2 regions of the Bradyrhizobium sp. MI1.11 genome follow, and region 2 is predicted to be linked to the other one. Evidence: riboswitches for the same ligand, from Rfam matches in the RefSeq annotation. Region 2 holds a riboswitch; the other holds the start of a gene.

Region 1 (7,864 bases), on a different contig from region 2:
ATGGCCAGCCGCGTCGCAGGCTCGAAGGCGTATCATGAGCATCTCGAAAACCCGCCCAAGCTGATGGAGGCCAGCGTGTTCTCGTCGATGCCGGCGGAGTTTTGTCGCCCGGCTGTTTCTTCGGAATGGGCAGACGCGAACCGCGGGGCATATCCAGTAGATGGTTTCATCGAGGGACCGTCGTTCGACCAGTCCGGGAATCTCTATGTCGTCGACATCGCCTTCGGCCGCATTTCCGAATTTCACCGGAGGGCGTCTGGTCTTTGATCATCGAATACGACGGCTGGCCGAACGTCTGAAGGTTGCTCCGGACGGCCGGGTGCTCGTGTCCGACTATATCAACGGTCTCCTGGAGCTCGATCCACAGAGAGGGACCATCCGACCGTCGCTGGGCCACCGCAATTCCGAGTCCTTCAGAGGCTGCAACGACCTGCGTATCGCGACCAAAGGCGACATCTATTTCACCGATCAGGGCCAGACTGGATTGCACGATCGGACCGGCCGGGCATTTCGACTGTGCCCTGACGGCCGGATCATTGCTTGATTTCTAATGGCCCGGGCCCGAATGGCCTGGTGCTCAGTCCGGACGAGACCGTATTGTTCGTTGCAATGACGCGCGACAATAGCATCTGGCGCGTACCGCTGATGCGTGATGGCGTGGGGAAAGTCGGACGATTCAGCTGGTTCTTCGCGACGAGCGGTCCTGACGGACTGACGGTCGATCAAAAAAGGGCGGCTCTTTGTCGCGCATGATTCCCTCGGCCACGTTTTCGTATTGGCGCCAAACGGCGAAGCGGTCCGCTTGCATCCAGTCCTGCGCAGGGGGGAGCTGCACGAATGTCGTATTGGACGCGGCACTCGGCACATTGCTCATTACGGAATCCTCTACCGGATCAGTGTGATGGCTGATCTCGCGCACCTTCCTCGAAATTCGCCAGTAGGAGTGGCAAGGTTGTGCGGAATCCTTTCACGCGCCGGTCCGCCGCACCAAGATGCAGGAAATGAGTCTGGTAGACGACTGGCTGGCCAGTTGCCGAGAGAATGTAATTGGTGACGGATGGATGGCGTTTGTGTGGGTGATCTCAAACCAGAGCCAGTAAATCGCACTGCATGGGAAGCGCAAAAGAACGATTCGTAAGGCTGGTCGGGCTTCGCCCGCGACGGGCCGCCGCCGACCTGTCGCCTTTTGGTCGGGCGGGTCGCGGTATCGCTTCCCACAATGCAGAATGATTGATCGCTGATATCTTCGAACGTTCTCGCCAAGAAGGCCGAAGAGGTAACCGCTCGCGGTGGGAGTCAGCACCGCATCAGCGTCAAAGGTTCTCGATCATGCTCGGCCGCGACGCACGCGTGAAGCGTTCGTTTTGAGAAGCAACAAGCCCAGGATTGACTGCGTGAAGGACTTTACCGATAGCACGCTAGCCCAGGAGCGCTTTAAGTGTGTGGCGCAGAGGTCGTACCACTGTCAGAGCCTCTTGCGCGCGCAATCCTCCAACCCGATATCCCCTCTCCTCGTACAAGTGGCGTACCCGTTCTAGGGCCGGATAGCCATCCGGAGGCAACGCAACCTCAATCATGTGCCAGCCGCGTCGCTTCGCCTCCCAATCTACCGCCTCGAGCAGATGCCGACCGGAGTCAGAGCTCCGGAAGTCACGAGAAATCCATAGCTCCTGAAGCACGCCGTACGCTCCGGCTGCTCTCACGGCCTGTACGGCCGAGATGCTAGCTACCCCTACAATCTGCCCGGTGCCTTGTTCCTCGACGACAAAAATGAAGCCCTGTTCGGGATCCTGAATCAGGCGCAACGCCGCCTGCTTCGCGCCTTGAAGGCTGAACTCCGGTCCGGGGCCACCTAACTCGGAAAGTAGCTCTTCGACCGCTTTTGCGACCGCGTTCTCATCTCCTGGCACGCTCTTGCGCAAAGCCGTGCCCGCGCTGGACGTACCTTGCCCTTCAGCGCCAACACGAACACCCGACCCAGCCCTCCGGAGGAAATTCATGCTCAGGAGGATACAGAAAACGCAATTGAGAGCAACTATCAGGCTCGGTAGGAAGCAGCACGTCCACACTCGCTATACGCAACAGAGCTGAGGTAATTGCAAGCCATTGCCGTTCTCAGAATCGACTGCGGCTTGAGCAGCTGCGAACTCATGATGGACTGCCTTCTATTGGAAAACATATCACGGCACACGCCGGTCATGCCCGATCAAACATTCGTAAGAGTGATTGCCGATCGTCGCTCACGAATTACTCGCTTCAATAAATCGTGCGCCACGACGATCGCAGCGCCATAGAGCGTCAGCTCGGTGCGTCCGAAGGAGAGATTCCCACCTCGCGTGCGTCACTCGTACTTGCGCGAAGCGCGACAGGTATCATACGCGTGCGCCCGATAAAATCGTCTGAGCAAGATCGCGAAAGATTTTGCACACTAATGCACTATCTTAAGCTTATCTCGAACAATCAGAAAGATATCGGGAAGCACAGCTTGTTTCGACCTTCTCTCCTCGTTTAAGGCACCGTCACTGAACGGGAGTGGTTGCGATGGAACATGGGCAGGCCGAACTGGTCGGAGGGAAACCTGTAATCTTCGGGCAACGTAAGGTGCGGCCGCGGGCGTGCCTGGCCGTCGGCAAGCGGCATCTGCGCGCCTTTCTACGGGATGTGCTGGAGGATATGGGATTTGTTATCAGCGAATGCAGGACTGCTGACGAGTTGCCGCACGTACTCCGCACGGAGTTCCCTGATCTGATCCTGCTCGGCATTGGCTCGGACCGCATCGAGCCTGGACGATTGCTCGAGATACTGGTACGCGAAGAATTTGCAGGCCGAGTGCTGGCGTTCGGGGCGCGCGAGTCGATCATCATGGCGGCAGTGCAGCAGGTCGGTAGTGAATATGGACTTGCTATGCTGCCGCCGCTCAGGGCGCCGTTTGCAGCCGAGACGTTGCGCGATCGGATCGGCATGCTCTTGCCAAGAGAGCCGGCGCCCCGTCCCGCGGTCCATGTCGGAGAAGCCTTACACGCTGGCTGGCTTGAGCTCTGGTATGAGCCGAAGTTTGACGCGTGTACCCTTAGCCGCCGCGGCGCCGAGGCGCATGTGCGAATGCGGCACCCGACCTGGGGCGTTGTTCCACCGGCCTATTTCATCCCGGAACCTCACGATCCGCATTTTAGGAACTTGTCGCAGTTCGTGATCGACCGCGCGATCAAGGATTGGCAGTATCTTCTGGAGCAGCAAACTTCGATCGATCTCTCCATCAATCTCCCGGCAGCATTCCTGATTGACCCGCAGGCGGTACGCGATCTCTGTCGGCGCATGCCGTCGCACGCCGCTTTCGGCGGTTTGACGATTGAAATCGAGAGCGTTGAAGCGATCCAGAACCTAGATCTCCTGGTCGAGGTTGCGCGTGAGGTTCGCTTTCACAACATTGGCCTTGCAATCGACAATGTCGGTGCCAATTGGCCGCAGCTGATGGGGATGACAAAATTCCCGTTCGTGAAATTGAAAGTGGATCGTCAGTTCGTAGGCGGCTGCGCGAATGGGCCCCTCAAGCGAAGGGTGTGCCGCCATATCGTTGATCTAGCCAAAGAGTACAATGTGCGCACCGTCGCCGAAGGTGTGGAGAGCCAGGCCGACCTAATCGCTGTGGCCGAACTCGGCTTCGACCTTGCGCAGGGCCATCTGTTCGGAAAAGCCATGCCACTGAAGCAATTTGCACAGTCATCTTTCAACCCCGCTCCAGCTCGTCCAAAATAGTTGCGAGTGGCTGAGTGCGGCCAAGTGACGCTCACGAGCACCGCCATGCCTACTCGGCACCAGGCATGAGGCTGAGTGCAATTCAGTCGGTCTGCAAGGCCAGTGTCGCTCGTCCCGCCGCCACTTCATGTTTCCCTCCGAAGCTTGTTATACGACAAGCCCGTTTTGGCAAGCCTCCAGCGAGTCCTCCGCGCAGCTAGCGTTGCAGCCATGAGCGAGGCTTGCACAAACCTCCAGTCGGGGTGTGTGACCGGAGGTTTGCCGAGATCCGACGTAGACCTGCGTCCGCTGGCGGTTTTTTGTCGCCGCCGGTTGAGGAAGCGTCAGCCTCGCTTGCCCCCGCGCTGACGTGCCAAGCAAACCGACGGACGCTTCCAGCGTCAAGTCGCGACTGACTCTCGCAAGAGGGCCAGACGGCTCGTAGCCTGAAATTGAAGCGACCTGTTGCTGTCGCAGATGCAACATGGTCTCAGACCCGGGACAGCCGAATTGGGCAAATTGCCCAACATTGAGCGCGTCTGCGTTTGGCACGGCATTTGAAAGGGATCGCGCATGGCATCGCTCGCCTAAGGAGTCGGAAGGCATGGCTTACAAGATCGTCGCTTCGCAATGCACCGTTTGTGGCGCATGTGAGTTCGAGTGTCCCAACGCGGCGATCAGTCTGAAGCGCGACATTTACGTTATCGATGCCAAAAAATGTACGGAGTGCGAGGGCCATTGCGACACACCGCAATGCGCGGTGGTCTGTCCGGTCCCTGACACCTGTGTCCCGTCCAAGACAGGATAGGCAGCCCGCGACCAAAAGGCCTCATCGCTCGATTTCGCGAACGAAGTTGTAGATGTGGGGCCTTGAGGAGACCACGACCGCATGGGGCGCATCGAGGTCGATTAACATCGTTATGAGCTTAAGGCGCTGAGCGACTCCGAGGACCCCCTCAAAGGGCTCTGTCGGAGGACACCGTCGAATTTGTCACGAACAAGGACAAGGCGAGGCAGACCGGCGTCGAGCGGCCACGGACGCATCGAAGCCGGCGCAAAAGTCGCTCAGCACGTGAACACCTAGTGCACCGAGAAGATCGTCTTGACCAACCTCACGGAGGCGGACGACCTCGTGCCTGGTCGCGGGCCCGCCGAACACCAAGGAGCCGACCTGATCATCCGTGCGGTCCTGGAGCGATCCGGCTTTCGAAATTTCTAGGGAGCCTTATGGGCTGTGGCCAAACGGATGCCGGCCCAGGATGATCGCACCTTCCTGACGCGCAGGTTCGAAAAGTTGCCGACGGAAAAAGCCGCCTCCTCGCGATCACACAGATACCGAAAGCGGCCCGGGTTCGTTCCGGTGGTGGAGCTCACCGTTACGCGAGCAAGGAGCGAATGCATTTCACAAGCGGAGCCTCCACAGATCCGGGCGTGTTCACCAGGCCGCGAGCAAGACCGTCGTGCCCGCCTAGTGCGCTCGTAATCGCTTGGGCAATATCGCAGCGAGAATCGGTAGGTTGACGCATCGATCCTCGTGCGCATAATTCAAGCCGTCGCGGTCTCCGGATTTCGTTTGATCCGGAGCTAAGAGGGAAGCCGGTGCAATGCCGGCGCTGCCCCCGCAACTGTAAGCGGCGAGCCGCTGTCCAATGAAGTCACTGACGCCATGCGGCTTCGGGAAGGCCGGACAGCAGCAACGACCCGTGAGCCAGGAGACCTGCCTCGACAAGATATCGTCCACGGGCGGGGCGTCCCGGTGTGCGCCAAGCAGTTGTCGCTCAGGCGATGTTCGCTGTCTGCGTCCGCCGTGGCCTTTGCCCCAACATGGGGTCTAAGCTATGTCTATCCTTTCGCTTCCCGTTGCAACACTGGGGACGTCACGCATCGGCCCACGACGCGAACTCAAATTCGCGCTCGAGAGCTACTGGGCGGGAAAGTCCAGCGAAGCCGAGCTCCTCGAGGCGGGGAGTGGACTTCGTGCCGCTAATTGGGCACGGCAGAAATCCCGCGGTGCGACCGTCATTCCTTCGAATGACTTCTCGCTCTACGACCATGTGCTCGATACCAGCCTAATGGTCGGCGCCATTCCCGACGTTTACGGCTGGACCGAAGGTCCTGTGTCGCTCAAAACCTACTTCACCATGGCGCGTGGCGCTCAGGACGGTGGTCACGCTCAGCATGGGCCCGGCGTAGCCGCACAGGAGATGACGAAGTGGTTCGATACGAACTACCACTACATGGTGCCGGAATTTCACCAGGATCAGATCTTTAGGTATGCCTCTCGGAAGCCGATCGAGGAATATGAGGAGGCAAGAAGCCTCGGTTATCAGACGCGGCCCGTCCTAGTGGGCCCAGTCACTTTCCTGAAGCTCGGCAAAAGCGTAAATCCCGCATTCAATCCGCTGTCGCTGCTTGATCGACTCCTCCCCGTCTACGTCGATGTTCTCCGCGAACTAGCCGCGCGCGGCGCTGAATGGGTTCAGCTCGACGAGCCATGCCTAGTGATGGACGTCGACAAAGCATCTCGGGCGGCTGTCCGCCGGGCCTATGCTCATTTCGCTAAGGCCGTGCCGGCCCTTAAAATCATGCTGGCCACATACTTCGGGGCTGTCGGCGACAATCTTGAAACAGTATTGGCCTTGCCCGTTGCCGGGCTTCATGTCGACCTGGTTCGTGCACCTGACCAGTTGGACGCGATTGTCGCCAGAGCCCGTAGAGATCTCGTGGTCTCGCTCGGCGTCGTTGATGGTCGCAACGTGTGGCGCTCTAATCTGCCGGCGCTACTCGACCAACTTGCTCCTATGGTCAAAAAACTGGGCAGGGACCGTGTTCAGATTGCCCCCTCCTGCTCGCTGCTTCATGTTCCGACCGACATTGAGCTAGAGATCGATCTCGATCCCAATCTGAAGACGTGGTTGGCGTTCTCAGTGCAGAAGATCAAGGAACTTTCGATATTGGGCAAAGCGCTGGCTGGCCTTGCTGCCGACGTGGCCGATGAACTCACGCTCTCAGAGGATGCATCCGTCACCCGCGAAACATCGCCGAAGATCCACAGTGCGAACGTCGCCGGACGAATGGCCGCGATCGACGATAGCATGCGCCGCCGTCGCAGTGCGTTCACCCAGCGCGCCGACGTCCAGCGCGTCGCCTTCGCATTGCCGATGTTTCCAACCACAACCATCGGATCCTTCCCGCAAACGGCGGACGTCCGCAATGCGCGTGCAGCTCATGCGCGGGGAGCGCTGAATGACACGCAGTACGAGCAGCTTCTGAAAGCGGAGACAGCCCATACCGTGCATTGGCAGGAAGATATCGGCCTGGACGTGCTCGTACACGGTGAGTTCGAGCGCAATGACATGGTTCAATACTTTGGCGAGCAGCTGTTGGGTTTCGCATTCACCAAGCACGGCTGGGTTCAGTCTTATGGCTCGCGGTGCGTTCGCCCTCCTATCCTGTTTGGAGATGTCTCCCGCCCGAAGCCCATGACCGTTAAATGGTGGCGACATGCGCAGTCTCTGACCAAAAAACCCGTCAAGGCTATGCTGACCGGACCGGTGACGATCCTGAACTGGTCGTTTGTCCGTGACGACATCCCGCGGAGCGAGACATGCCGACAGATCGCTCTCGCGATCCGAGACGAAGTCATCGACCTTGAGGCGGCTGGAGCGACCATGATCCAGATCGACGAGGCTGCGTTGCGGGAGGGATTGCCGCTGCGCAAATCGCAGTGGAAGGACTATCTCGATTGGGCAGTGGACAGTTTCCGCGTTTGCTCCTCCGCTGTCGCTGACGGAACTCAGATCCATACGCACATGTGCTATTCCGAGTTCAACGAAATCATCGATGCGATCGCAGCAATGGATGCCGACGTCATTTCAATCGAGGCGTCGCGCTCCAAAATGGAATTGCTCGACGCTTTCAAGAGCTACAAATATCCTAATGAAATCGGGCCAGGCGTCTATGACATTCATTCACCGCGCATTCCCGCAGCAGCCGAGATCAAGCAGCTGATTGTGTTGGCGCGGCAGCGGGTTTCCGATCGGCAGCTCTGGATCAATCCCGACTGCGGACTGAAAACTCGAAGATGGGAGGAGGTGCGTCCCGCGCTCGTCAATATGGTGGCCGCCGC
Region 2 (7,864 bases):
GGCAGGCTGTCGCGACCACGGCGCCAACCGGCCGCGAACGCCGCTAGATCGGAATCCGAATACGAGAGCACCACGAGATCGGCCGGGTCCTGGCCGATGTCCCTTGGTATCGCGGTCTCCTCGAGACCGCGGCTCTCGCGGAAGACGACGTGCATCAGATACCAGATCCTGAAAGACCAAGTCCCGCCTTGATTGCGGCCTCGTCGATATCGCCGTGCTCGCCGATCACGACGAGCTTTGACTGCCTCGCACCCGCGCCCCAGGGCTTGTCGAACTGGTGGCGCACGCGCTCGCCGACCGCTTGCAGCAAGAGGCGCATCGGCTTGCCTTCCATCGCGATGTAACCCTTGACGCGCAGCACATTCTGCTCGCGCGCCAGCCGCTGAACGGATGCAACCAGCGCGTCGATATCGGTGACCTCGGGAAGATCGATCACGACCGACGCAAAATCGTCGTGCTCATGATCCTCCTCGCCGTCGTGATGCGAGGGACGCGCGGCGAGATCGTTCTCGGCGGCAGCACCGAGGCCGAGGATGAGGCGCGCGTCGATGGCGCCGTCGGTGATCGCCAGCATCGGCACGCGGCGCGGCATCTCGGCGGTGATCGCCGCTTTGGCGGCTTCGAGCCCTGCCGCGCCCGCAAGATCCGCCTTGGTCAGCAGCACGATGTCGGCGCAGGCGATCTGGTCCTCGAACACTTCCGACAGCGGCGTCTCATGGTCGAGATTCTCGTCCGCCGCACGCTGCGCCTCGACGGCGTCAGGATCGGGCGCGAAACGGCCGGCGGCGACAGCTTCGGCGTCGGCGAGCGCGATCACACCATCGACCGTGATCCGCGAACGGATCTCCGGCCAGTCGAACGCCTTCAACAGCGGCTTGGGCAGCGCCAGGCCCGAGGTCTCGATCAGGATATGATCGGGGCGCACCGGGCGCGACAGCAGCTTCTCCATGGTCGGAATGAAATCGTCGGCGACGGTGCAGCAGATGCAGCCATTGGCGAGCTCGATGATGTTCTCTTCCGGGCAATTCGCATCGGCGCAGGATTTCAGAATCTCGCCATCGACGCCCTCGCTGCCGAACTCGTTGACGAGCACCGCGAGCTTCTTGCCGTTGGCATTGGCAAGCAGATGCTGGATCAGCGTGGTCTTGCCGGAGCCGAGAAAGCCCGTGACGACCGTGACCGGGACTTTTGCGAGCGAATTCATTCGGCGGCCTCCGGCACGACGGCCAAGGTGGGAATGGGGGGAATGCGGGCAAGCGATTGCTTGCGGAAGATCTCCGGGCGGCTGCGCCAGGGCACGAGGCCGTCGGGCGCGGCCGCATAGGCCGCGGCGCCCGCGACCACGTCGCTCGCATTCGCATCCGACAGACGGCCATAAACATAGGACCAGCGGCCGGGCGCGCTGAGCGCGACCGAGCAACCCTGGTTGCACGCAGACAGGCATTCGACGGGAACCACGCTGACGCCGTCGGGCACGCCGGCCTCGAGGATCGCACCATGGAGGCGCTTACCCGGCGTCGTCTCGCCCTCGCCAAGCGTCTGGCCGGCGCGGCAGGTGATGCAGACATGAAGTGTGACGGTCATCGCTTCTTCCAGAATAAACAGCGGGAAGCGATGAGGCCCACGAACCGTTCTTGCGAAGGTCCGTTTCCCCGTCGCGGAACACCCCGTCCGCCGGTCCAAAATCGTCCGCGCTGGCAGGTCTCCCGGCTTCCGGAGCAGGGTTTCCCCTTCGATCCCCGCCTTCCCGATCCCCTAGGGGTCAGTGGCTTCGGGCATCTCTCCGGTCACGGTCGCGGGGGCGGCTGCATTTTGGAACCAAATCTTGCCGATTCGGACCCTATCGCATTCCCTCTTCGCCTGTCGTAGGACAGGAACCAACGCCGGGTCACCATTTGCCCCCGACCGCCTCTTGTCAAGCCGAAGGACCCCGTCCGATGACGTCCGAACCGGATACCCAGACGGCCGACGAAACCGACGCCCGTCACGCCTCGAAAATGGCGAAGAAGAAGGTCGCCCGCGACAAGATCATGGCGACCAAGAGCGGCGAAAAGGGCCTCATCATCGTCCACACCGGCGCCGGCAAGGGCAAGTCGTCCTCGGCCTTCGGCATGATCGTCCGCTGCGTCGCCCATGGCTTCCCCTGCGCGGTCGTGCAGTTCATCAAGGGCGCCTGGGACACCGGCGAGCGCCGCATGCTCACCGGTCATTTCGGCGACCTCTGCCAATTCCACGCCATGGGCGAGGGTTTTACCTGGGAAACGCAGGACCGCGCCCGCGATATCGCAGCCGCGCGCGCCGGCTGGGAAAAGGCCAAGGAGCTGATCCTCGACCAGAATCTCCGCATGGTCGTGCTCGACGAGATCAACATCGCGCTGCGCTACGACTATCTCGACATCGCCGAAGTCGTCGATTTCCTGGTGACCTCGAAGCCACCGATGACGCATGTCGTGCTCACCGGGCGCAACGCCAAGGACGAGCTGATCGAGATCGCCGATCTCGTCACCGAGATGACGCTGATCAAGCATCCCTTCCGCTCCGGCATCAAGGCGCAAGCCGGCGTCGAGTTCTAAGAAACTCGCGATGGCGCGCGCATTGATGATCCAGGGGGCCGGCTCGGACGTGGGCAAGTCGCTCATCGTCGCCGGTCTCGCGCGCGCCTTTGTGCGACGCGGCCTGCGCGTGCTCCCGTTCAAGCCGCAGAACATGTCGAACAATGCTGCCGTCACGGTCGACGGCGGCGAGATCGGTCGCGCGCAGGCGCTCCAGGCGCTCGCCGCCGGCGTCGAGCCGCACACCGACATGAACCCGGTGCTGCTCAAGCCCGAGACCGATGTCGGCGCGCAGGTGATCGTGCAAGGAAAACGCATCGCGACCGCGCGTGCGCGTGAATATGCGGCGATGAAGCCGTCATTGATGGGCGCCGTGCTGGAGAGCTTCGAGCGGCTGAAGGCGCGCGCCGATCTCGTGCTGGTGGAAGGCGCCGGCAGCCCGGCCGAGGTGAACCTGCGCAAGGCCGACATCGCCAATATGGGTTTTGCGCGCAAGGCTGGCGTGCCGGTCGTGCTGGTCGGCGATATCGACCGCGGCGGTGTCATCGCGCAACTCGTCGGCATCAAGGCGGTGATCGACCCGGATGATGCCGCGATGATCCAGGGTTTTGTCATCAACAAGTTCCGCGGCGATCCCACGCTGTTCGACGACGGCTATAAGCTGATTGAAGAAAAGACCGCATGGCGCGGCTTTGGCGTGCTGCCCTGGTTCGCGCGCGCCGGCGAGCTGCCGGCTGAGGATGCGCTGGGCCTGAGCGATGCGCGCAAGCCGGGCCAATGCAAGATCGCCTGTCTCGCGCTGTCGCGGATCGCCAATTTCGACGATCTCGATCCGCTCAAGCTCGAGCCTGGCGTCGATCTCGTGATGGTGCGGCCGGGCGAGGCAATTCCCGGCGACGTCAGGCTCGTCATCATTCCCGGTTCGAAATCTACGCGCGGCGACCTCGCCTTTCTGCGCGCGCAGGGCTGGGACATCGATCTCCTGGCGCACTACCGCAGAGGCGGCCATGTGCTCGGCCTCTGCGGCGGCTATCAGATGCTCGGACGTAGCGTCGCTGATCCCGAGGGGATCGAGGGACCCGCGGGCGATACACCGGGTCTCGGACTTCTGGACGTCGAGACGGTGATGACCCCGCAGAAGACGCTGACGCGTGTCGCGGCCGTGCATGCCGCGACGGATCAGCCGATCGAGGCCTACGAAATCCACATCGGCCGCACCGATGGGCCGGATCGCACGCGGCCATTCGCAAGGCTGAACGGCGAACTGGAAGGCGCGATCTCACGCGACGGACGCGTGCAGGGCAGCTATCTGCACGGCCTGTTCACGTCGGATGATTTCCGCAAGGCGTTCTTGGCGAAGCTCGACATTCCCGCAGGCAACGAGCCCTATCACGCCAGGGTCGAGAGTGCGCTCGATGCGCTTGCCGATCACATCGAGCAACATCTCGACGTCGACGGCCTGCTCGCGCTAGCGCGCTAGCGCCTCGGCCAGGCGCGTCCATTCGGAGTCGCCGCCCGGAAGCCCGAGGCGCAGCCATGTCGGCTCCCGCGCGAACACGCGCGACCAGATATGGCGACGCGCCAGTCTCTCCTGCGCCGCAAGCGCGTCAGGCGTCTCGTAGAGACGAAACAGCTGCGTGCCGCCAACGAGCGTCCAGCCTTGCGACCGCACCATGCCGTCGAGGCGAACGCAGTCTCGCGCCAGCCGCGCGGACGTGGCCTCGGCCCAGGCATCGTCATGCAGAGCGCGGCAACCGATCGCGATCGCCGGTCCCGAGACCGGCCAAGGCCCCGACATCGATGCGAGCCTGGCGATGTCGGAGGAATTGCCGAGCGCGAAGCCGAGCCGCAGGCCGGCAAGGCCGTAAAACTTTCCAAAGGAGCGCAAAATCAGCAGCCCCGGCCGGTCCTCGGATGCAAGCGAAAGCTGCGGTGCCACATCGGCAAAACTCTCGTCGACGACGAGACGGCCGACGCGCGGCAGCAGTGACAGCAAATCCCTTGGTGTGTGGCATCGGCCGTCGGGATTGTTGGGATTGACGACAATGGCGAGGTCCGCGCCCGCCAGTGCGTCGAGCTCCCTGACCTCCTGGACCTCCCAGCCCGCAGCCGAGAGGACCCCGGCATATTCGTTGTAGGTCGGCGCGAGGATGCGCGCGCGGCCGGGCGGCGCGAGTTGCGGCAGCAGTTGAATCGCGGCCTGTGCGCCGCCGAGCGCGACAACCGCCGCGCTCGTGCGGTAAGCGTGCCGCGCCGCCTGATGCAGCGCCTCGATTTCGCCGCGCGAGGGCAACGCGCTCCACGCGCGCGAGCTCACCTCGCCCACGGGATAAGGCAGGCGGTTGATCCCGGTCGACAGATCGATCCAGTCCTCCGCGCGACCGCCGAACCGCTGCAGGGCCTGATCGAGATTTCCACCGTGCTCGCGCATGCGCTGTTCTTTCACGCGAAGGCCAGGATCGCAAGGAGGCCGGCGAGCAGCAGCATGGCGCGGCGGTAGACCGTCAATCCCCGATCGATGTCGGCGGCAAGCGGATCGCGCGCACCTTCATTCAGCCATGGCTCGTTCGTGGTGCTGCCGTGATAGATCCGCGGACCGCTGAGCCGCACACCAAGCGCACCCGCCATCGCTGCTTCCGGCCAGCCGGCATTGGGCGAACGGTGACGGCGTGCATCCCGCGTCATGCAGGACAGCGCCTCTGATCGCCGTGGCGCCAACAGCACGAACAGAAATCCGGTCAGCCGCGCCGGAACGAAATTGGCGACGTCGTCGATGCGCGCCGCGGCCCAGCCGAAAGCTTCGTGGCGTTCGGAGCGATGGCCGATCATGGAGTCCAGCGTGTTGATCGCTTTGTAACCCAAAATGCCGGGAAGACCGAACAGCGCGCCCCAGAACACGGGTGCGACGATCCCGTCGGACGCATTCTCGGCGAGGCTCTCGATCGCCGCGCGCGCGATGCCGGCCTCGTCGAGCGTCAGGGGATCGCGGCCGACGATGCGCGAGACCGCGTCGCGCGCGGCGGCGATGTCACCGGCCCGCATGGGATTTGCGACGGCAGCAACGTGGTCGAGCAACGAGCGCAGCGCGACCAGCGGCCAGGCGAGGACGCCGACCAGCACGACCTGGATCTCCAAGGGAAGCAGGGACTGAAGCGCCCAGCCGAGCGCGACCGAGAGCGCGATCACCGCGAGCGCTCCGGCGAGACCCGCGGCGCGGCGAAATGCCGGCGGATCGGACGGTCGATTCCAGGCGGTGTCGATGGCAGAGATCAGCCGGCCCAGCCAGGTGACGGGATGGCCGATGCGCGCGAACAACCACGACGGCCAGCCCAACAGGGCATCCGCCACCATCGCAACCGCCATCGCACCCGCAAAACCCACACCGATCTCCTGTCCCGCCCCTGTTGCGCAAACCACGACCAGAGCGCAAGCCCCCGGCTGGCGGATTTCGGCTTTGTTTTTGGCTGCGTTTGGTGATTAGTGCTGGGCTACAGGAGACCTTTATGGCCGTCATCTTGATCACGGGCGGAGCGCGATCGGGCAAGAGCAAGCGTGCGGAAATGCGCACGCGCGCCTTTCCTGGGCAGCCGGTCTATGTCGCGACGGCCGAGGCTCTCGATGCCGAAATGGAGGCGCGCATCGCCAGGCATCGCGCGCGCCGCGGAACCGACTGGATCGAACACGAAGTGCCGCTCGAGCTCGTTCCCGCGCTGGTCGCAAGCGACGGCGGCGGCGCGCGGCTCCTCGATTGCCTGACGCTGTGGCTCTCTAACCTCATGCATGCGGAGCGCGACTGGGAACGCGAGATCAAGGAGCTTGCCGGTGCCCTGCCCCGGCTCAAAAGCCCCGTCGTTCTCGTCACCAACGAAGTCGGCCTCGGCATCGTCCCCGACAATGCGCTGGCGCGCAGCTTCCGCGACGCCGCCGGGTTCATGAACCAGGCCATCGCGGCCGTCGCCGACGAGGTCGAATTTATCGTCGCCGGCCTACCGATGAAACTGAAATGATGCCGCGCGCCGAATTCTTGCAGGACGTCATCGCCGATCTCAGGATGGCGGCATCGTTCGTGACGATCCTCCCCGTGGCACCGTCGAAGCCCGCAGCTGACGGCGCCGTCGCGCGCGCGACCTGGGCGCTGCCCGTGGCGGGACTGCTGGTCGGCCTTGCCGGCGCCCTGGTCTACAAGGTCGCGAGCCGGTTCGGTCTGACACCGAACCTTGCCGCCCTGCTCGCGCTGGCCGCGACCGCCCTTATCACCGGCGCGCTGCACGAGGACGGCCTTGCCGACACGGCCGACGGGCTCGGCGGCGGCCGCACGCGCGAGCGCAAGCTCGAGATCATGCGCGACAGCCGGATCGGCACCTATGGCGTCTGCGCGCTGATCCTGTCGTTCGGCCTGCGCTGGAGCGCGCTCGCGGCGATCGCCAATCCGTGGGCGGTCGCGCTCGCGCTGTGCGCTGCGCATACTGCGGCCCGCGCGGGCTTGCCGGCCTTCATGTCGCAGGTCGCACCTGCGCGACCTGATGGCCTATCGGCGAGCGCCGGATCACCGCCGGGCGGCAGCGTTGCGATCGCATTCGCTGTTGGAATCCTCACGCTCACGCTCACGCTTGGGCCCGGCAAGGCGTTGGTGAGCCTGATCCTGCTCTCCCTCGCCGGCTTGATGCTGGCGCGACTTGCCATCCGCCAGATTGGCGGGCAGACCGGCGACATCCTCGGCGCGTTCGAGCAGACCGGCGAGATTTTGATCCTCCTGGTTGCCGCAGCTTTCCAGATCGGAGGGTGACGCGATGGTCGAATTCGACGACGCCTTCCGCCAGCACTTGCGCGAGCTGTTCGTGTGGCGCCGCGACGTGCGCCGCTTTCGCGCCGATCAGTTGCCTGACGGCGCCATCGATCGCCTGATCGAGACGGCCTGTCTCTCACCCTCGGTCGGCCTCAGCCAGCCCTGGCGTTTCGTCATCGTCGACGACGCCGCGCGGCGTCGCGCCGTGATCGACGACTTCAAGGCGTGCAACGCCGACGCGTTGAATGCCTATGCCGGTGAGCGCGCAGCGCGCTATGCCACGCTGAAACTCTCGGGTCTCGAACAGGCCCCCGGCCACCTCGCCGTGTTCGCCGACAAGGCCAGCGATGTCGGTCACGGCCTCGGCCGCGCGACGATGCCGGAGACGACGGAATATTCCGTGGTCGCGGCGATTACCGCGATGTGGCTCGCCGCGCGCGCCGAGGGCATCGGGCTTGGCTGGGTATCGATCCTCCATCCGGATCGCATCCACGCCATTCTTGACGTGCCGGACACCTGGAAATTC

Evidence for each region. A riboswitch is a leader RNA that binds a small molecule or an ion and turns the genes downstream of it on or off. The one in region 2 is predicted to bind cobalamin.
Region 1: it holds a riboswitch for cobalamin, as region 2 does, so the genes downstream of both, metE (5-methyltetrahydropteroyltriglutamate--homocysteine S-methyltransferase) here and AC0L30_RS04650 (DUF1636 domain-containing protein) in region 2, are expected to answer to the same signal.

What each region holds. Positions count from the first base shown of each region.
Region 1 is NZ_JBVVPM010000023.1:58,622-66,485, reverse strand. Features, by position in the region: gene AC0L30_RS22665 (citryl-CoA lyase) at 1-38, shown strand, start outside; partial or broken gene AC0L30_RS22660 (SMP-30/gluconolactonase/LRE family protein) at 1-902, shown strand; gene AC0L30_RS22655 (GNAT family N-acetyltransferase) at 1,419-1,922, opposite strand; gene AC0L30_RS22650 (EAL domain-containing response regulator) at 2,542-3,756, shown strand; gene AC0L30_RS22645 (4Fe-4S binding protein) at 4,340-4,543, shown strand; cobalamin riboswitch at 5,275-5,474, shown strand; gene metE (5-methyltetrahydropteroyltriglutamate--homocysteine S-methyltransferase) at 5,574-7,864, shown strand, end outside.
Region 2 is NZ_JBVVPM010000003.1:238,889-246,752, forward strand. Features, by position in the region: gene cobN (cobaltochelatase subunit CobN) at 1-155, opposite strand, end outside; gene cobW (cobalamin biosynthesis protein CobW) at 155-1,204, opposite strand; gene AC0L30_RS04650 (DUF1636 domain-containing protein) at 1,201-1,584, opposite strand; cobalamin riboswitch at 1,680-1,897, opposite strand; gene cobO (cob(I)yrinic acid a,c-diamide adenosyltransferase) at 1,938-2,573, shown strand; gene AC0L30_RS04660 (cobyric acid synthase) at 2,584-4,032, shown strand; gene cobD (threonine-phosphate decarboxylase CobD) at 4,021-4,983, opposite strand; gene cbiB (adenosylcobinamide-phosphate synthase CbiB) at 4,995-5,933, opposite strand; gene cobU (bifunctional adenosylcobinamide kinase/adenosylcobinamide-phosphate guanylyltransferase) at 6,056-6,559, shown strand; gene cobS (adenosylcobinamide-GDP ribazoletransferase) at 6,556-7,338, shown strand; gene bluB (5,6-dimethylbenzimidazole synthase) at 7,343-7,864, shown strand, end outside.